3 regions of the Streptomyces sp. NPDC007095 genome follow, and region 3 is predicted to be linked to each of the others. Evidence: riboswitches for the same ligand, from Rfam matches in the RefSeq annotation. Region 3 holds a riboswitch; each other region holds the start of a gene.
What was found. A riboswitch is a leader RNA that binds a small molecule or an ion and turns the genes downstream of it on or off. The one in region 3 is predicted to bind cobalamin.
Positions count from the first base shown of each region.

Region 1: linked by a shared signal. The riboswitch ahead of ABZ656_RS56250 (ribonucleoside-diphosphate reductase subunit alpha) and the one ahead of ABZ656_RS09685 (cobalamin biosynthesis protein) in region 3 are both predicted to bind cobalamin.
Region 2: linked by a shared signal. The riboswitch ahead of ABZ656_RS45550 (prenyltransferase/squalene oxidase repeat-containing protein) and the one ahead of ABZ656_RS09685 (cobalamin biosynthesis protein) in region 3 are both predicted to bind cobalamin.

Region 1 is NZ_JBEYFS010000413.1:309-5,072, reverse strand. It holds partial or broken gene ABZ656_RS56260 (hypothetical protein) at 1-216, opposite strand, end outside; gene ABZ656_RS56255 (ribonucleotide-diphosphate reductase subunit beta) at 591-1,604, opposite strand; gene ABZ656_RS56250 (ribonucleoside-diphosphate reductase subunit alpha) at 1,604-3,934, opposite strand; cobalamin riboswitch at 4,135-4,309, opposite strand; gene ABZ656_RS56245 (GNAT family N-acetyltransferase) at 4,327-4,764, opposite strand, start outside.
Region 2 is NZ_JBEYFS010000213.1:4,462-12,236, reverse strand. It holds gene ABZ656_RS45565 (PP2C family protein-serine/threonine phosphatase) at 1-861, shown strand, start outside; gene ABZ656_RS45560 (serine hydrolase domain-containing protein) at 943-2,133, shown strand; gene ABZ656_RS45555 (phosphotransferase) at 2,127-2,795, opposite strand; cobalamin riboswitch at 2,844-2,973, shown strand; gene ABZ656_RS45550 (prenyltransferase/squalene oxidase repeat-containing protein) at 3,085-4,323, shown strand; gene ABZ656_RS45545 (SCO2322 family protein) at 4,320-4,997, shown strand; gene ABZ656_RS45540 (CbiQ family ECF transporter T component) at 5,013-6,128, shown strand; gene ABZ656_RS45535 (ATP-binding cassette domain-containing protein) at 6,125-7,775, shown strand, end outside.
Region 3 is NZ_JBEYFS010000020.1:1,783-9,557, reverse strand. It holds gene ABZ656_RS09700 (lysozyme) at 1-22, shown strand, start outside; gene ABZ656_RS09695 (inorganic phosphate transporter) at 235-1,479, shown strand; gene ABZ656_RS09690 (hypothetical protein) at 1,492-1,716, shown strand; cobalamin riboswitch at 1,828-1,970, shown strand; gene ABZ656_RS09685 (cobalamin biosynthesis protein) at 2,070-3,041, shown strand; gene ABZ656_RS09680 (cobyric acid synthase) at 3,038-4,546, shown strand; gene cobN (cobaltochelatase subunit CobN) at 4,543-7,775, shown strand, end outside.

The DNA.
Region 1 (4,764 bases), on a different contig from region 3:
CGCCTTGCCCGTGGCGTGCAGGGCCTGCGCGGCCGGGGCGGTCAGGGCCTTCGCGTTCTGGGCGGCCCGGGAGGGCTTGGCGGTGGTCGGCGCCGGCTGCGCGTTCGCGGCCGGGGCCGCCATGAGTCCGGCGACCGTGAGGGCGAGGGCGGGCGCGGCGGCGGTCAGAAGTCTTCGCAGTCGCCGGGCGGGCCTGCTGGGGGGTGTCTCACGCATGGGTGCTGCCTCCATCGGTTTGAGGCCGGTGCCGTGCGGGCCGGGGTAGGGCCGCGCACGGCTCCACAGCCGGAAGTGGGGGTTCTCGGCGTTGCGTGGCAGGCCCGTGACGCGCGTAGCGTGAGAAAAGTGCGAATTTGCCATGGGCATGCCAATTCAGCGCCCCACCATGCCGCTGTACGTGACATGTCAGGACGGCCAGAACCTAGCCGGGGCCGATGACGCCCGGATAGCCACGCCCGAAGAACTTTGCCGCCCCATAGGGGGTCCATGGACGGTGCATGGAAGGCCCATGGACGAGACGCGGTGATGCCGGGGACGCAACGCGCGTCCCCGGCATCACCGGTGTCGTACCGTCAGAAGCCTTCGTACCGTCAGAAGTCCTCGTCGAAGCCGACCGAGCCCTCCACCGCCACCTGGTACGCCGAGGGGCGGCGCTCGAAGAAGTTGGTCAGCTCCTGGACGCCCTGGAGCTCCATGAAGGAGAAGGGGTTCTCGGAGCCGTACACCGGGGCGAAGCCGAGGCGCTGGAGACGCTGGTCGGCCACGCACTCCAGGTACTGGCGCATCGAGTCGGTGTTCATGCCCGGCAGGCCCTCACCGCACAGGTCGCGCGCGAACTGCAGCTCGGCCTCGACGGCCTCCCTCAGCATGTCGGTGACCTGTTGCTGGAGCTGGTCGTCGAAGAGCTCCGGCTCCTCCTTGCGCACGGTGTCCACCACCTCGAAGGCGAAGGACATGTGCATCGTCTCGTCCCGGAACACCCAGTTGGTGCCGGTGGCGAGACCGTGCAGCAGACCCCGGCTGCGGAACCAGTAGACGTACGCGAAGGCGCCGTAGAAGAAGAGGCCCTCGATGCACGCGGCGAAGCAGATGAGGTTGAGCAGGAATCGACGCCGGTCCGCCTTGGTCTCCAGACGGTCCAGCTTCTCCACCGAGTCCATCCACTTGAAGCAGAACTCTGCCTTCTCGCGGATCGAGGGGATGCTCTCGACGGCGTCGAAGGCGGCGGCGCGGTCCTCCGGGTCGGGGAGGTAGGTGTCCAGCAGGGTCAGATAGAACTGGACGTGGACCGCTTCCTCGAACAGCTGCCTGGAGAGATACAGGCGCGCCTCGGGGGAGTTGATGTGCTTGTAGAGGGTCAGCACGAGGTTGTTCGACACGATCGAGTCGCCCGTCGCGAAGAACGCGACCAGCCGGCCGATCATGTGCTGCTCGCCCTGCGAGAGCTTCGCGAGGTCGGCCACGTCCGAGTGGAGGTCGACCTCCTCCACGGTCCAGGTGTTCTTGATGGCGTCCCGGTAGCGCTCGTAGAAGTCCGGGTAACGCATGGGGCGGAGCGTGAGTTCGAAGCCCGGGTCGAGCAGGTTCTTTTCGGTGGAGCTCATTACTGGCAGGCCTCGCAGGACTCGGGGTTCTCAAGGGAGCAGGCGACGGCGTCCTCGTCGGGGATCGCCTGCACGGGGATGGTCTTCTCGGGCTGGGCCTGTGCCTGGGCGGCGCGGGCGATACGGGTCGCCGGGCGGGAGCGCAGGTAGTACGTCGTCTTCAGGCCCGACTTCCAGGCGTACGCGTACATCGAGGAGAGCTTGCCGATGGTCGGCGTCTCCAGGAAGAGGTTCAGGGACTGGGCCTGGTCCAGGAACGGGGTGCGGGCGGCGGCCATGTCGATGAGGCCGCGCTGCGGGATCTCCCACGCGGTGCGGTAGAGGTCGCGGACGTCCTGCGGGACCCAGGTGAAGCCCTGCACCGAGCCGTTGGACTCGCGCAGCGCCTCCCGGGTCTGCGCGTCCCACACGCCGAGGTTCTTCAGCTCGTTCACCAGATAGGAGTTGACCTGGAGGAACTCACCGGAGAGCGTCTCGCGCTTGAACAGGTTGGAAACCTGCGGCTCGATGCACTCGTACACGCCCGCGATGGACGCGATGGTGGCGGTGGGCGCGATGGCGAGGAGGAGGGAGTTGCGCATGCCCACGGCGGCGATACGTTCCCGCAGGGCCGCCCAGCGCTCCGGCCAGGTCAGTTCCACGCCGTAGTGGTCGGGGTGCAGGACGCCACGGGCCGTACGGGTCTTCTCCCAGGCCGGGAGCGGGCCGCTGCGCTCCGCGAGGTCGGCCGAGGCCTCGTACGCGGCGAGCATGATCCGCTCGGCGATCCGGGTGGAGAGCGCGCGGGCCCGGGGCGAGTCGAAGGGCACGCGCAGCTTGAAGAAGACGTCCTGGAGCCCCATCGCGCCGAGGCCGACGGGCCGCCACTTCGCGTTCGACCGGCCGGCCTGCTCGGTCGGGTAGAAGTTGATGTCGACGACACGGTCGAGGAAGGTGACGGCGGTGCGGACCGTCTCGTCCAGCCGCTCCCAGTCGATGTCCCCGTCGACGACGAAGGCGCCGAGGTTGACCGAGCCGAGGTTGCAGACCGCAGTCTCCCCGTCGTCCGTGACCTCCAGGATCTCGGTGCAGAGGTTCGAGGAGTGGACGGTGTGGCCCGGCTCCGCCGTCTGGTTGGCGGTGCGGTTGGCGGCGTCCTTGAAGGTCATCCAGCCGTTGCCGGTCTGCGCGAGGGTACGCATCATGCGGCCGTAGAGGTCACGGGCCGGGATGGTCTTCTTGGCGAGGCCGGCCGCCTCCGCCCTGCGGTACGCGGCGTCGAACTCGTCGCCCCACAGGTCGACCAGCTCGGGCACGTCGGAGGGCGAGAAGAGGGACCACTGCCCGTCGGCGTCGACCCGGCGCATGAACTCGTCCGGGATCCAGTGCGCGAGGTTCAGGTTGTGCGTACGGCGGGCGTCCTCACCGGTGTTGTCGCGCAGCTCCAGGAACTCCTCGATGTCGGAGTGCCAGGTCTCCAGGTAGACCGCGGCCGCGCCCTTGCGCCGGCCGCCCTGGTTCACCGCGGCGACCGAGGCGTCGAGGGTCTTCAGGAACGGGACGATCCCGTTGGAGTGCCCGTTCGTACCGCGGATCAGCGAACCGCGCGAACGGATCCGGGAGTACGAAAGACCGATGCCACCCGCGTGCTTCGAGAGGCGGGCCACCTGGTGGTAGCGGTCGTAGATGGAGTCCAGCTCGTCCAGCGGGGAGTCGAGGAGGTAGCAGGACGACATCTGCGGGTGCCGCGTACCGGAGTTGAACAGCGTGGGGGACGAGGGAAGGTAGTCGAGGCGGCTCATGAGCCCGTAGAGCGCCGCGACCTCGTCCAGGGCCCGGCTCGTGTCGTCCTCGGCCAGGCCCGACGCCACGCGCAGCATGAAGTGCTGGGGCGTCTCGATGACCTTGCGGGTGATCGGGTGCCGGAGCAGATAGCGGCTGTGCAGGGTGCGCAGGCCGAAGTAGCCGAAGCGGTCGTCGCCGTCGGTGTCGATCAGCGCGTCCAGCCGGGCCGTGTACAGCTGGACGAACTCCGCCGTGCGGTCGGCGATCAGGCCTTCGCGGTGACCCGTGGCGATCGACTCGGAGAAGGACGTGACGCCCTGTGAGGCGGCCTCCGCCGCGATGCTGATCGTCAGCAGCCTGGCCGCCAGCCGGGAGTAGGCGGGGTCCTCGGAGATGAGGCCCGCGGCCGCCTCGGTGGCCAGCTCGCGCAGCTCCGTGTCGTCCGCGCGCGCGGACCGGCCGCGCAGCGTGGCGGCGGCGACCCGGCCGGGGTCGGCGTCGGGGAGGTCGGCGGTGAGGTCGGTCAGGGTACGCAGCAGCGTGGTACCGGGACCGTCCGTCTCCACCGGGGCCTGCTTCCGCTGCTGCTGCTGCTCCTGCTGTGCGAAAGCGGTAGCTGAAGCCGGGTCGGCTGGCGCGATGGTCACTTGGGGCTCTCCCTCGCTAGGCACGGGGCCTGGCGGAGGGCAGGGCAGCTCACGAGCGCACACGGCGTCGCGTCCACCGGCCCATTCCGCGAGGCCCGGACGTCATGCACCCGGGCCGGATGGCCGGGCGCGCTGTCGGCAGGTCCTCGGACTGACGCGAGTACATGGGCGCGGGTGTGCGAACACGTACAAGTACACCGTTGCGGGACAGTTCCGGATTTGCACCGGATTCCCCTGCGGCGACAGCGAGCATGAGCATACATCTTGTGCCGGGCCGCGGTGACACCACCAGATGTTGTGTCGTGCCGGTGTCAGAGTGTCAACTCGTAGGTGAGGAGAGTGATGTCGTCGAGGTCCGGGAGCGGGTTCCAGTCGCGGTCGGGGGTGCGGGTGAAGCCGAGGCGTTCGTAGATGCGGTGGGCGGCGTGCATGGTGCGCTGGGTGGAGAGCACGACGCGTACGCAGCCGGCGGTGGTGCGTGCGTGGTCGACGCAGGCGCGAACGAGGGTCTCGCCGGCACCTCGGCCGCGGGACTCGCGTGCGACGGCGAGCATACGGATCTCGGCTTCGCCGGGGCGGGCTATGTCGGCCATGGGGCCGCCGCGCGGTACGAAGGTCACGGCGCCGAGGATGTGGTCGTGGTCCACGGCGACGAGGACTTCCGCGGCGGCGGCCCGTTTGGCCACGTCCCGCAGTTCGCCGAGGTACTCGTCATTCTCCCCGAAGTCGAGCAGGCCGTCGCCGAGGTA
Region 2 (7,775 bases), on a different contig from region 3:
CTGGCCATGGGGATCGGCAACGAAACGGTGCCGAGCACCGGCTTCGGCATCCGCTGGGGCGGACTCCTCGTCGGCTGCGCGCTCACCGTGTACGCGGCCCGGCAGCGTGACCGCCTCCGCGACCGGCTGGCGCGGGCCCGCGAGGTGGCCCGGGTCACCCAGACGGCGATCCTGCGGCCCATCTCCCGTACCTTCGACGGGACCCGGGTCTGTACCCGGTACCACAGCGTCTCGCACGAATCGGACGTCGGCGGCGACCTGTACGACGTCGCGGTGACGCCGTACGGCCTGCGGGTTCTCGTCGGCGATGTACGCGGCCACGGCGTCGAGGGGCTCCGGCTGGCCGCCGACACCATCACGGCCTTCCGTGAACTCGCCTACACCGCAACGGACCTGACGACCCTCACCACCGGACTCGACGCCCTGCTCGCCCCCGAACTGGGTCCCGAGGACTTCGTCACCGCGGTGCTCGCCGAGTTCGCGCCCGGCGAGGTGCGGCTCGTCAACTGCGGCCATCCGCCGCCGCTGCGCTCCGGCCACCGCGTCGAACTCCTCGAACCCCTCGTCCCCACAACGCCGTTGGGGCTCGGTCCCGACCCGCACCAGTACCGCGTACGGCTCCAGCCCGGCGACCGGCTGCTCCTCTACACCGACGGCCTCACCGAGGCCCGTGACCCGGAGGGCGCCCCGTTCCCCCTCCTCGGCGAGGCGGCGCTCGCCCTGCGCGAGCCGCTGCCCGACGAGGCTCTGCGGTCCCTGCACGCCCGCCTGCTCGCCCACACCGGCACCGCCCTCGCCGACGATCTCGCCCTGGTGCTGTGCCAGCCCACGGAGGCGACGGTTCCGGCGCCCGTGCCGTGACCGATGATTCCGCGACGCGACGGGAGTCGTAGATACCGAAGCACCCCCCAGAAAGGCCAACCGATGCCGAAGCCGAAGCCGATGCCGAACCCGTTGCCGAAGCCGGACCCGAACCCGAGGTCGGCGAGCGGCCTGCACGACCTCCTGAAGGCGTACGTCGACGAGGGCAAGGTGCCGGGAGCCGTGGGCCTGGTGGCCCGCGGCGACACGGTCGAGGTCCGGGCCGTCGGCACCGTCGACGTCGAGGGCAGCGCCCCGATGGCCAGGGACTCGATCTTCCGTATCGCCTCGATCAGCAAGCCGATCACCGCGGCGGCGGTGATGATGCTGATCGAGGACGGGCAGATCGCGTCGGACGATCCGGTCGACACCTGGCTCCCGGAGCTGGCGAAGCCGATGGTCGTACGGACCCCGTCGAGTCCGGTCGAGGACGTGGTCCCGGCCGCCCGTCCCCTCACCGTCGCCGACCTGCTCTCCTCCCGGGCGGGCTGGGGCTTCCCGTCCGACTTCACGCTGCCGCAGGTCCAGGCGCTGTTCGAGGTCCAGAAGGACGGCCGCGAACCGCAGGGCTTCCCGGCGCCGGACGCGTGGCTGGCGGACCTGTCCCGGATCCCGCTGCTGTACCAGCCGGGCGAGGCCTGGCTGTACGGCACCTGCTCCGACCTCCAGGGCGTGCTGGTCTCCCGGGTCACGGGCCGTTCACTGCCGGAGTTCCTGGCCGAGCGGGTCTTCGAGCCGCTCGGCATGACCGACACGGCGTTCGAGGTACCGGCCGCCAAGCGCGACCGCTTCACCAGCTCCTACCGCACCGCGCCCGACGGCCAGGGTCTCGAACTGGCCGACTCGCCCGACGGTCAGTGGAGCCGCGTGCCGCCGTTCCCCTCCGGCGGGGGTGGACTCGTCTCGACCGCCGACGACTGGCTGGCCTTCGCCCGGCTGCTCCTCGCGGGCGGCACCGCGGCCGGGGGCCGCCGGCTCCTCTCCCGCGCCTCGGTACGGCAGATGACCACCAACCACCTCACCCGCCCGCAGCGCGAGATCGGCGCGCTCTTCATGGAAGGCCAGGGCTGGGGTTACGGCGCCCAGGTCGACATCGCGCCCACCGACCCCTGGAACGTCCCGGGCCGCTACGGCTGGACCGGCGGCACCGGCACCACCGGCCACCTCGTCCCCGCCACCGGCACCGTCACCCTGCTCCTCACCCAGGTGGCCATGGAGAACCCGACGCCGACCCCGCTGATGCGCGACTTCTGGCGCCGCACCGCTCAGTGAAGCAGCGTCCGGATCAACTCCTCGGCATCCCCGAGGAGTTGGACCTCATGTGCGCTCATGGTCGGATTGGCGGCCCGCCGCACCCGCGCCTGCGCAAGCCCTTCCCGCGTCACCCGGTCCGCGTTCCCGTCGAGCATCGCGACCAGCGTCTCGCGGGCCGGCTCCGCGTGGACCTCAGCGCCGACGGCGACCTGCGCGAGGATCACGGCGGACATGCCCCAGTCCAGACCGGGCGGCCCGTCCTCGGCGTTGGACCAGTCGATGACCTTCGGGCCGTCCGGGGTGAGCATCACGTTGTCCGGGTGCAGATCCAGGTGCAGTACGCGGACGCCCACGTCACCGGAACCCCGACCGGGCACGGCGTGCAACGCGCGCAGCAGTCCGGCAAGCACGCCACCACCCTCCCGCGCGCCGATCTCCCCCGCCTCGAACGCCGCCAGCATGGTCGGCCCCGAAAGCCGCTCCATCACCATCTCGGTCCGGCTCGCCGCCCGCACGGCCGGCGTCGGATATCCGTGCTCCCGCACGTACTCCATCACCGCCGCCTCGGCCGCCGCGTCCCCCCACCCGTCCCGATCCCGCCGCACCACCCAGCCCCGCTCCCCCTCCACCTCGAAGACATCCGCCGAACGCCCCGAACCGATCAGTCTCCCCGTCCGCATGGCTCCGAACCTATCCGCCGCCACAGCCGCTCCTCAGGCGATTCCTACGGGCCGGTACAGTAAGCAGGTCGTCATCACACCCGTACGCGGAGAAGCCGGTGCAATTCCGGCGCTGACCCGCAACCGTGAGCCACCCACAGGCGTGGCAAGCCGGATCGCCTCGTCCGGGACGTGACCGGCTCGTGCCACCGGCAGCCCGCCGGTGGCCGGCACCGTCGAGGGATACGGGGCCGGAGCCGCTCGGGGCCAAGCCTGCGCCCGGTGCTGCCCGGCTTCCGCAGGGAGAGTCATGCTTGTTCGCCGCAGCGCCGCGGTACTGGCCGCCACCGTAGTGATCGGTACGGCCCTGGCCCCGGCCGCCGTGGCCGAGGGCGCCTCGCCTTCGCCTGCCCCGGCGATACCCTCCGGCCTCTACGGCACCACCGACCCCACCTACGACGGTGTCTGGCGGCAGTCCCTCGCGCTGCTCGCCCAGCACACCGTCGGTGTGAAGCCCGCGGCGAAGGCCGTCGACTGGCTGGCCGGGCAGCAGTGCGCGAACGGGGCGTTCGCGGCGTACCGCGCCGACGCGTCGGCGAAGTGCGACGCCAAGACGATGGTCGACACCAACAGCACCTCGGCGGCCGTGCAGGCCCTCGCCGCGCTCGGCGGCCACGGCGGCGAGACGGACAAGGCCGTCGCATGGCTGAAGTCCGTACAGAACAAGGACGGCGGCTGGGGCTACACCGCGGGCGGCGCGAGCGACGCGAACTCCACGTCCGTGGTGATCGGGGCGCTGGCGGGGGTGGGCTTGAAGCCGAGCGATGTCTCCAAGGGCGGCAAGTCGCCGTACGACGCCCTCGCGAAGCTGTCGATCCCGTGCGGCGGGGCCGACGGGGGCGCGTTCGCCTACCAGCCGGACAAGAAGGGCAAGCTCGCGGCCAACGCGGACGCGACGGCGGCGGCCGTGGTCGGAGCCCTGGGCAGGGGCCTCGCCGGTGAACCCCTGAAGCCCGTGGCCGACCCCCTCTCCTGCGGGACCGCCGACAGCGCCGGGCAGGCGGCCCGGAACGGCGCCGCGTACCTCGTCAAGGCGCTCGCCAAGGACCAGCACCTCACGTCGACGATGCCCGGCGCCAAGGACCAGCCGGACTACGGCAACACGGCGGACGCGGTCGTCGCGCTCGCCACCGCCGGGCACGGCGACAAGGCGGCCGACGCGATGCGCTGGCTGGAGGCCCACTCCGCGCAGTGGGCCGAGCAGAGCGGACCCGCCGCGTACGCGCAACTCGTCCTCGCCGCCGACGCGGCGACGTTCGACCCGCGCGACTTCGGCGGCCGGGACCTCGTCAAGCAGCTCAACGCCACCGGCCCCGCGCCCGCGTCCCTCCCGGCCGAGCCCACGGCCTCCTCCTCCGCGTCCGCCGCGGAAGCCACGAAGAAGGACGACAGCGGCGTCAGCGTCTGGTGGATCATCGGCGTCGGTCTCGTCGGCGGCATCGGCATCGGTTTCCTGCTCAGCGCCCGGAACAAGAAGCAGCAGCCGTGAGCCGCCGTCGGACGTGCGCACTGGTCCTGTCCCTGCTCCTGCTCGCACTCGGCGGTGCGGGACAGGCCCAGGCCGTCGGCTACCGCTACTGGTCGTTCTGGGACCTGACCGACGGGAAGTGGACGTACGCGACGCAGGGCCCGTCGACCGCGCGGCCGTCCGACGGCGACGTGCAGGGCTTCCGTTTCGCGGTGAGCGCGGACTCGCAGGACGCCTCCAAACCGCGCGGCGACGCCGACTTCGCGTCCATCTGCGCGAAGACGCCCGCCCAGGCGGGCCACAAGCGGGTGGCCCTCGTCATCGACTCCGGCACGACCGAGGACGCCCCGGGCGGCGAGACGCCGCCCGCTCCGCGGACGGTCTGTGCCCGCGTCCCCGCCGACGCGACCACGGCCGAGGCGCTGGCGACGGTCGCCAAGCCCCTCCGGTACGACACCAACGCCCTCCTGTGCGCCATCGCGGGCTACCCCGGAACGGGCTGCGGCGACCAGGTCGCGACGTCGCACACCGCGCCTTCCGCCACCTCGAAAGCCAACGCCAAGGCCAACGCCAAAGCCGACGCCAAGTCCGAGCCGGACCGGCACGGCCCGTCGCTGGGCCTGCTCGCGGGAGTCGTCGCGGTCGCCGCGATCGGCGGGGCGGCGGTCTGGCAGACCCGCCGCCGCCGGCCCTGAGTACGGCGAGCGACGATGACACGCGCGCCGAAGGCACACCGTTCCAACGCCCTCCCCCCAGGAGCCTGGTGGATCTGGGCCCTGGGCCTGGGAACCGCCGCCTCCCGCACCACCAACCCCCTCCTGCTCGCCCTCCTCATAGCCGTGGCCGGCTATGTGGTGGCCGCCCGCCGGACCGACGCCCCCTGGGCCCGCTCCTACACCGCGTTCGTCAGACTCGGCATCGCCGTCCTCGGCATCCGGCTGGCGTTCGCCGTCTTCCTCGGCTCCCCCGTCCCCGGCACCCACCTCCTCATCACCCTCCCCGAACTCCCCCTCCCCCACTGGGCCCAGGGCATCCGTATCGGCGGCCGGGTCACCGCCGAGGGCCTGCTGTTCGCGCTGTACGACGGCCTGAAGCTGGCCACGCTCCTCATCTGCGTCGGCGCGGCGAACGCCCTCGCGAACCCGGCACGGCTGCTGAAGTCGCTCCCGGGCGCCCTGTACGAGGCGGGCGTCGCGGTGGTCGTCGCGCTGACGTTCGCGCCGAACCTGATCGCGGACGGCCGGCGACTGCGCGCCGCCCGCCGTCTGCGCGGCCGCCCCGACCGTGGGCTGCATGGCCTGCTGCACGTCGGACTCCCCGTCCTGGAGGGTGCGTTGGAGCGTTCGGTCGCCCTCGCAGCGGCGATGGACGCCCGCGGCTACGGCCGCACCGCCGAGGTACCGCCCGCCGTCCGCCGTACGACCACCGCCTTGACCCTGGGCGGTCTGCTCGGCGTCTGCGCGGGCACATACGGAGTGCTGACCGCCGAGGGTGGCACCTACGGCCTGCCCGTGCTGCTCGCCGGAGTGGCCGCGGCGCTCGGCGGGCTGTGGCTGGGCGGGCGCCGCTCCGTCCGCACGCGCTACCGCCCGGACGTGTGGGGCGTACGGGCCTGGCTGGTGGCGGGTTCCGGAGCCGCCGTCGCCGCCGGACTGATCGTCTCCGCCACGTACGACGCCGCGGCCCTGAGCCCTGGTGTCCTCCCGCTGACCGCTCCCGCCCTGCCCCTCTGGCCCGCGGCGGCGATCCTGCTCGGCCTGCTCCCCGCCTTCGTGGCCCCGACACCCCGCTCACGGGAACCCTCCACCCCCAAGGACCCCTCATGATCCGCTTCGAGGATGTCTCCGTGACGTACGACGGAGCTGTCGAACCCACCGTCCAGGGCGTGGACTTCGAGGTCCCGGAGGGTGAACTCGTCCTGCTCGTGGGGCCCTCCGGCGTCGGCAAGTCGACCGTGCTCGGCGCGGTGTCCGGTCTCGTGCCGCACTTCACGGGCGGCACCCTGCGCGGCCGGGTCACGGTCGCCGGACGGGACACCCGCACCCACAAGCCGCGCGAGCTCGCTGACGTGGTCGGCACGGTGGGCCAGGACCCGCTGTCCCACTTCGTGACGGACACGGTCGAGGACGAACTCGCCTACGGCATGGAGTCGTTGGGCCTCGCGCAGGCCGTGATGCGCCGCCGCGTCGAGGAGACCCTGGACCTCCTGGGCCTGGCGGACCTCCGCGACCGCCCGATCGCCACGCTCTCCGGCGGCCAGCAGCAGCGCGTCGCCATCGGCTCGGTCCTGACCCCCCACCCGCGGGTCCTGGTCCTCGACGAGCCCACCTCGGCCCTGGACCCGGCCGCCGCCGAGGAGGTCCTCGCCGTCCTGCAACGCCTCGTCCACGACCTAGGCACGACCGTCCTCATGGCCGAACACCGCCTCGAACGCGTCATCCAGTACGCCGACCAGGTCGCCCTGTTCCCGTCCCCGGGCGCCGCGCCGACGCTCGGCACCCCGTCGGAGATCATGGCCGTCTCCCCGGTGTACCCGCCGGTGGTGGACCTGGGCCGGCTGGCCGACTGGTCCCCGCTCCCCCTGACGGTGCGCGACGCACGGCGCAGGGCGGGGTCGCTGCGGGAGCGGCTCGCGGAACTCGTCCCGAAGCCGAGGACCCCGCAGCCGAGGACCCCGCAGCCGACAGTTCCGCGGGCGACAGTTCCGCAGCCGACAACTCCGCGGGCGACGGCCCCGGCCTCGATCGAAGCCCTCGCCGTCCGCCACGGCCGCGTCGAGGCGCTCCGGCGCGTCGACCTCACCACCGCCCCCGGCGAGATCATCGCGCTGATGGGACGCAACGGGGCCGGGAAGTCCACCCTCCTCGGCACGCTGGTCGGCCTGGTCCAACCGGCGGCCGGTTCGGTCCTGGTCGGGGGCGCGGTCCCGCACCGGACGGCACCACGGGACCTCGTACGCCGGGTGGGTCTCGTACCGCAGGAACCGCGCGACCTGCTGTACGCCGACACGGTCGCCGCCGAGTGCGCGGCGGCCGACGAGGACGCGGGGGCCGAGCCCGGCACCTGCCGGGCCCTGGTGTCCGAGCTGCTGCCGGACATCGGGGACGCCACCCACCCCCGTGACCTGTCGGAGGGGCAGCGGCTGGCGCTCGCGCTGGCCGTCGTCCTGACGGCCCGCCCCCCGCTCCTGCTCCTCGACGAACCGACCCGCGGCCTGGACTACGCGGCGAAGGCCCGCCTGGTCACGGTCCTGCGCGGCCTGGCCGCCGAGGGTCACGCGATCGTCCTGGCCACCCACGACGTGGAACTCGCCGCCGAGCTCGCGCACCGTGTCGTCGTCCTCGCGGACGGCGAGATCGTCGCCGACGGCCCCACGGCCGAGGTGGTCGTCGCCTCCCCGTCCTTCGCCCCCCAGGTCACGAAGGTGCTCGCGCCACAGCCGTGGCTCACGGTCACCCAGATCAGGGAGGCCC
Region 3 (7,775 bases):
CAAGCAGTTCGCCACCGGCTAGAAGCCCTCGAACAACCCCCGCCGGAACCGGAGATTCCGCCTCCGTTCGAACAACTGGTAAGCCATCGGGCCGCCCCTCCCGCACACTGGTCATCACAAGCGGAGGGGCGGTCCACCGTTTGAGACACCCCAGCGCCCGCCCCAGTTCACCTTCCGTTCACTCAGGTTGCCTACGGTCCACCTGCCACTGACGCCAAACAGAAGCCTGGGTAAATGGAACACATCACGCTCCTCCTCGGAATCGTGATCGTCACCGCTCTCGTGTTCGATTTCACGAACGGTTTCCACGACACTGCCAACGCGATGGCGACCACCATCTCGACCGGCGCTCTGAAGCCCAAGACGGCGGTGGCCATGTCCGCCGTGCTGAACCTGGTCGGCGCGTTCCTCTCCGTGGAGGTCGCCAAGACGATCTCCGGCGGGATCATCAACGAAGAGGGCATACGCGTCCAAGTGATCTTCGCGGCGCTCGTCGGCGCCATCCTCTGGAATCTGCTGACCTGGCTTCTGGGTCTGCCCTCCAGTTCCTCCCACGCACTGTTCGGCGGCCTGATCGGCGCCGCGGTCATGTCGGCCGGCTGGTCGTCGGTGAACGGCTCGACCGTCGTCACCAAGGTGCTGATCCCCGCGGTCGCCGCGCCCATCGTGGCCGGACTCGCCGCGATGCTGGCCACCCGGCTGACGTACCGGATCGGCAACCGCGCCGACGAGAAGGCGACCGCCAAGGGCTACCGCGCCGGCCAGATCGCCTCCGCCGGCCTGGTCTCCCTGGCGCACGGCACGAACGACGCCCAGAAGACGATGGGCATCATCACCCTCGCGCTGGTCACCGGCGGCGTCATCGCCCCGGGCTCGAACCCCCCGCTGTGGGTCATCGTCTCGGCCGGTACGGCCATCGCGCTCGGCACCTACCTGGGCGGCTGGCGCATCATCCGCACCATGGGCAAGGGCCTCACGGACCTCGCGCCGCCGCAGGGCTTCGCCGCCCAGACCAGCGCCGCGACGGCCATCCTGGCCTCCTCGCACATCGGCTTCTCCCTCTCCACCACCCAGGTCTGCTCCGGCGCAGTGATGGGCTCGGGCATCGGCCGCAAGGGCGGCGTGGTCCGCTGGTCGACCGCGACCCGGATGTTCGTCGCCTGGGGCCTGACCCTGCCGGCCGCCGGTCTGGCCGGCGCCTCCGCCGAGTTCCTGACCAAGCAGGGCACGTGGGGCATCGTCCTCACCGGCGCGCTGCTCGTCGCCGGCGCCGGCACCATCTGGAAGCTCTCCCGCCGCCAGCCGGTCACCGTCGACAACGTCAACGACGTCGACGCCGAGCCCGCGGGCGTCGTCACCGCCGCGATCGCCGCCGTCACCCCGCCGCCCGCGGGCCCCGTCACCGGCGACCTGTCCGGCGACCTGAAGACCACCATCCCGTCCCCGGACGCGGAGCCCACCCGCCCGGCCACGGTGTAAGGACAGAACAGCATGCACATCGACTGGGCAGCCCTCGGCTCCGTCTTCGGAGTCAGCCTCGTGACCACCGTCGGCCTCGTCGGCCTCTTCACCCTCGGCATCGTCGGCCTCTCCAAGCGCGAGTCCGCGTCCGCCCAGGGCGGCTCCGCGACCCTCGCGGTCACCGGCGCGTACGTCTGCTTCGCGGCGTGCGCCGCGGCGGTGGCGTACGGCATCTTCCTGATCGTCGGCAAGTAACCCAAAACGGGCACCACTTCGAGTGGGGTGCGGGACGGATCACCGTCCCGCACCCCACCTGTATGTGGGCCTTCGCACACTCTCCCCGCGCAGGTCAACAGCAAGTTGACGGGTCTTCCAACCCGTGGTGGACTGCCGGAGCCAAGTACGGCGACAGAAGAGGAAGCCGGTGTGAATCCGGCGCGGTCCCGCCACTGTGACCGGGGAAGGAACTCCCCGGGAGCCAGGAACTCTCCCCGCCGGTCTCGTCGAACCAGGGCGTGGACACCCTGAGTGAGGACATAACGCCATGCGCGGCTGCCCAAGTGCCCTGCGAGCGACGGTTCCACCCGACCTGACGGTCGGCTGACCCCGTGCGTGCCGATCGCGTCTTCGCGTACGGCGCCGCCGCCGGACTCCTCGGTGACCTGCTGCTCGGCGATCCCCGCCGGGGGCATCCGGTCGCCGCGTTCGGGCGGAGCGCGGGCACCGTGGAGCGGGTGCTGTGGCGGGACCACCGCGGGTGGGGCGCGCTGCACACCGCCGTGTGTGTGGGCGGTGCCGCCGGACTCGCCGCCGTCGCTTCCCGTGCCGTACGCCCCTCACGTGCCGCGTCCGTCGTGCTGACGGCCGCCGCCACCTGGGCCGTCGTCGGGGGCACCACGCTCGGGCGGGAGGCCCGGGCGATCGGTGGCGCCCTCGCGGACGGGGAGATCGAGACGGCCCGGGAGCGGCTGCCGCATCTGTGCGGGCGCGATCCCCAGGCCCTCGACGCCGACGGCATCGCGCGCGCCGTCGTCGAGTCCGTCGCCGAGAACACCTCCGACGCCGTGGTGGGCGCCCTGGTGTGGGGGGCCGTGGGCGGAGTCCCGGGGCTCGTGGGCTTTCGGGCCGTCAACACCCTTGACGCGATGGTCGGTCACAGGTCGCCCAGGTACCGGCGGTACGGGTGGGCCTCGGCTCGGCTCGACGACGTCGCCGGGTGGCCGGGGGCTCGTCTCACCGCCGTGCTCGCCGCCCTCGCGGGTGACAGTCCACGAGGGGCCGTACGGGCCTGGCGCGCCGACGCCGTCAAGCATCCGAGCCCCAACGCCGGGCCCGTGGAGGCCTCGTTCGCGGGGGCGCTCGGAGTGCGTCTGGGCGGCACCCTCTCCTACGGGGGCCGCGTCGAGCACCGGCCCGAACTCAACGGCGCCGGGCGCGCCGTACACGTCGACGACATCGAACGGGCCGTACGGCTGTCACGGCGTGTCGGCTGGCTCGCCCTCGGCGTGAGTGCCGGCGGGCGGCTGCTCGTACAGAGGCTGCTCGTACAGAGGCTGCTCAGGAAGGGGCGTACGTCATGAGCGGCGGGCTGCTCGTCGCCGGGACCACCTCCGACGCCGGCAAAAGCGTCGTGACCGCCGGGATCTGCCGGTGGCTGGTGCGGCAGGGCGTCAAGGTCGCGCCCTTCAAGGCGCAGAACATGTCCCTGAACTCGTTCGTGACGCGCGAGGGCGCCGAGATAGGGCGCGCGCAGGCCATGCAGGCACAGGCCGCCAGGGTGGAGCCGACCGCGCTCATGAACCCCGTGCTGCTCAAGCCGGGCAGCGACCGGAGCAGTCAGGTCGTCCTCATGGGCAGGCCCGTGGGCGAGATGACCGCCCGTGGCTACCACGGCGGGCGGCAGGAAGCCCTCCTCACCACCGTGCTGGACTGCCTCGCCGAGTTGCGGGGCACGTATGACGCGGTGATCTGTGAGGGGGCCGGCAGTCCTGCCGAGATCAATCTGCGGCGGACCGACATCGTGAACATGGGGATCGCGCGCAATGCGCGGCTGCCCGTGCTCGTCGTCGGCGACATCGACCGCGGGGGTGTGTTCGCCTCGTTCTTCGGGACGGTCGCACTGCTGTCGCGCGAGGACCAGGAGTTCGTCGCCGGGTTCCTCGTCAACAAGTTCAGGGGGGACGTCTCCCTGCTCGAGCCGGGGCTCGACATGCTCCACGGCCTCACCGGGCGGCGTACGTACGGCGTCCTGCCCTTCCGGCACGGCCTCGGCATCGACGAGGAGGACGGGCTGCGGGTGTCGCTGCGGGGAGCGGTCCGGGAGTCCCGGGTGACCTCCCCCGTGGGCGAGGACGTGCTGCGCGTCGCCGTCTGCGCGATCCCGCTGATGTCCAACTTCACGGACGTGGACGCGCTGGCCGCCGAGCCGGGTGTCGTCGTGCGGTTCGTGGACCGGGCCGAGGAGCTGGCCGACGCCGACCTCGTCGTCGTCCCCGGCACCCGGGGGACGGTGAAGGCGCTGGAGTGGCTGCGCGAGCGCGGACTCGCGGACGCCATCCTGCGCAGAGCCGCCGAGGGGCGGCCCGTACTGGGCATCTGCGGCGGCTTCCAGGTCCTCGGTGAGCACATCGAGGACGAGGTCGAATCGCGCGCCGGTCACGTCGACGGACTCGGGCTCCTGCCCGTCCGGGTGCGGTTCGCACGCGAGAAGACCCTGACCCGGCCCGTCGGGGAGGCCCTCGGCGAGCACGTCGAGGGGTACGAGATCCATCACGGTGTCGCCGAAGTCATGGGCGGTGAGCCGTTCCTGGACGGGTGCCGGGTCGGCGCCGTCTGGGGCACGCACTGGCACGGCTCGCTGGAGTCGGACGGCTTCCGGCGCGCCTTCCTGCGCGAGGTGGCGGCCGCCGCGAGCCGTCGTTTCGTGCCGGCCGCCGACACGTCGTTCGCGGCGCTGCGCGAGGAGCAGCTGGACCGGCTCGGCGATCTGATCGAGGAACACGCGGACACGGACGCGCTGTGGCGGCTCATCGAGTCGGGCGCGCCGCAAGGACTGCCTTTCATTCCACCGGGAGCGCCCGCATGAGCACAGTGTTGTTGTTGTCGACCGCCGACACCGATCTGCTGGCGGCGCGTGCCTCCGGCGCCCCGTACCGGATCGGCAACCCGACCCGGGTGGATGCCGAGGCCGAACTGCCGTCCCTCGTCGAGGGCGCGGACATCGCCGTCGTACGGCTCCTGGGCGGCAAGCGTGCCTGGGAGGAGGGCCTGCGGAAGCTGAAGGCCTCGGGCATCCCCACCGTGCTGCTCGGCGGGGAGTCCGTGCCCGACGCCGAACTGATGGCGGAGTCGTCGGTGCCCGCCGGTGTCGTCGCCGAGGCGCTGCGCTACCTGGTCGAGGGCGGCCCGGACAACCTCACCGAACTGGCCCGGTTCCTCTCCGACACCGTGCTGCTGACGGGCGAGGGCTTCGAGGAGCCGCGGAAGATGCCGGAGTACGGCGTCCACGGCGAGCGCGCGTTCGTCGAGGGCCGCCCGACCGTCGGCGTGCTCTTCTACCGGGCCCACCAGCTGTCCGGCAACACCGCGTTCGTGGACACGCTGTGCGACGCGATCGAGGCGCGCGGCGCCAACGCGCTGGCCGTGTACTGCGGTTCGCTGCGCGGCGCCGACGCGGGCCTGTACGAGATCCTCGGCAAGGCGGACACACTGGTCGCCACCGTGCTCGCGGCGGGCGGCACACACGCCTCGGAGGCGTCCGCGGGCGGCGACGAGGAGGCCTGGGACATCGGCGCGCTCGCCGACCTGAACGTCCCTGTGCTGCAAGGGCTCTGCCTGACCTCGTCCAGGAGTGCCTGGGCCGCGTCGGACGCCGCCCTCTCCCCCATGGACGCGGCGATGCAGGTCGCGATCCCGGAGTTCGACGGCCGTCTGATCACCGTCCCCTTCTCCTTCAAGGAGCAGGGTCCCGACGAGGTGCCGGTCTACGTCGCCGACCCCGAGCGGTCCGCGCGGGTCGCCGGAATCGCCGTACGGCACGCCCGGCTGAAGCACAAGCCGAACGCGGACAAGAAGCTCGCGCTCGTCTTCACCGCCTACCCGACCAAGCACTCCCGGGTCGGCAACGCGGTGGGCCTCGACACGCCCGCCTCGGCGGTACGGGTGCTCGACGCGCTGCGGGACGCCGGGTACGTCGTCGAAGGGCACCCCGACAACGGCGACGAGTTGATCCACCGGCTCATCAACGCCGGTGGCCACGACGTCGAATGGCTCACCGAGGAGCAGCTCGCCGCCGCCCCCGCGCGCGTGCCGCTCGCCGACTACCGGGCGTGGTTCGACAAGCTCGGCCCCGAGCTGCGCGACGGCATGCTGGAGACGTGGGGCGAGCCGCCGGGCAGCCTGTACGTGGACGGCGACGACATCGTCCTGGCGTCCCTCCAGTTCGGGAACGTCGTCGTGATGATCCAGCCGCCGCGCGGCTTCGGCGAGAACCCGATCGCGATCTACCACGACCCGGACATGCCTCCGTCGCACCACTACATGGCCGCGTACCGCTGGCTCGAAAACAGCTTCGGCGCCGACGCCGTCGTGCACATGGGCAAGCACGGCACGATGGAGTGGCTGCCGGGCAAGGGCCTCGGGCTCAGCGGCGGCTGCGCGCCGGACGCCGTCCTCGGCGAACTCCCGCTCATCTACCCCTTCATCGTCAACGACCCCGGCGAGGGCACCCAGGCCAAGCGGCGCGGCCACGCCACGGTCGTCGACCACCTCGTACCGCCGATGGCCCGCGCGGACACCTACGGCGACCTCGCGAAGCTGGAGCAGCTCCTCGACGAGTACGCGCTGGTGTCCGACCTGGACCCGACGAAGGCCCCGGCGGTCCGCGCGCAGATCTGGACGCTGGTCAAGGCGGCGGAACTGCACCACGACCTGCATGTCGACGAGCAGCCGGACGACGGCGACTTCGACGAGTTCGTGATGCACATCGACGGCTATCTGTGCGAGATCAAGGACGTGCAGATCCGCGACGGCCTGCACATCCTCGGCGGCGGCCCGGAGGCCGAGCCGCGCGTCAACCTCGTGCTGGCCGTGCTGCGCGCCTCCCAGGTGTGGGGCGGCACCGCGAACGCGCTGCCGGGTCTGCGGGCCTGCCTCGCCGAGTACTTCGGGCTGGTCGAGAAGGAGCTGCTCGCCGAGCCGGGCGCGCCGGTGAAGGTGCCGGTGGAGCTCACGGACCTCGTCGAGGGCCCGGCACGGACCGGGGCCGACGCGATCGACCTGCTGGAGCAGCTGTGCCGCCGGATCGCGGAGGGCATGGAGGAGCGCGGCTGGGTGACGTCCGAGAGCACCGCTCTCGTGCGGGAGGTGCTGGGCGTCGAACTCCCCGACGCCGTCGCGGTGCTGGAGTTCGCCTGCCGTGAGGTCGTGCCGCGCCTGGCCCGGACGACGGACGAGATCACCCACATCCTGCGCGCCCTGGACGGCGGTTACGTCCCCGCGGGCCCGTCGGGCTCACCGACCCGCGGGCTGGTGAACGTCCTGCCGACCGGCCGCAACTTCTACTCGGTCGACCCCAAGGCGATCCCGTCCAGGCTGAGCTGGGAGGTCGGGCAGTCGCTCGCCGACTCCCTGGTGCAGCGGTATCTGCAGGACACGGGCGAGTACCCGAAGTCCGTCGGTCTGACGGTCTGGGGCACGTCCGCGATGCGCACCCAGGGCGACGACATCGCCGAGATCCTCGCGCTGCTCGGCTGCCGCCCGGTCTGGGACGACGCCTCGCGCCGCGTGACCGGTTTCGACGTGGTGGGCCTGGAGGAGCTGGGCCGGCCGCGCATCGACGTCACGGTCCGCATCTCCGGCTTCTTCCGGGACGCGTTCCCTCACGTCGTGGGCCTGATCGACGACGCGGTGCGCGCGGTGGCCGAGCTCGACGAGCCCGCCGACCGCAACTACGTCCGCGCGCACGCCGACGAGGACACCGCCGAGCACGGCGACCGGCGCCGCGCCACCTCCCGTATCTTCGGCTCCAAGCCGGGCGCGTACGGCGCCGGTCTCCTCCCCCTGATCGACGCCCGCAACTGGCGCTCCGACGCCGACCTCGCCGAGGTGTACGCGGTGTGGGGCGGCTACGCCTACGGGCGTGGGCTCGACGGGCGGGCGGCGCGCGGGGACATGGAGATCGCGTTCCGGCGGATCGCCGTCGCCGCGAAGAACGTCGACACCCGCGAGCACGACCTCGTCGACGCCGACGACTACTTCCAGTACCACGGCGGCATGGTCGCGATGGTCCGGCACCTGACGGGCGCGAGCCCGGA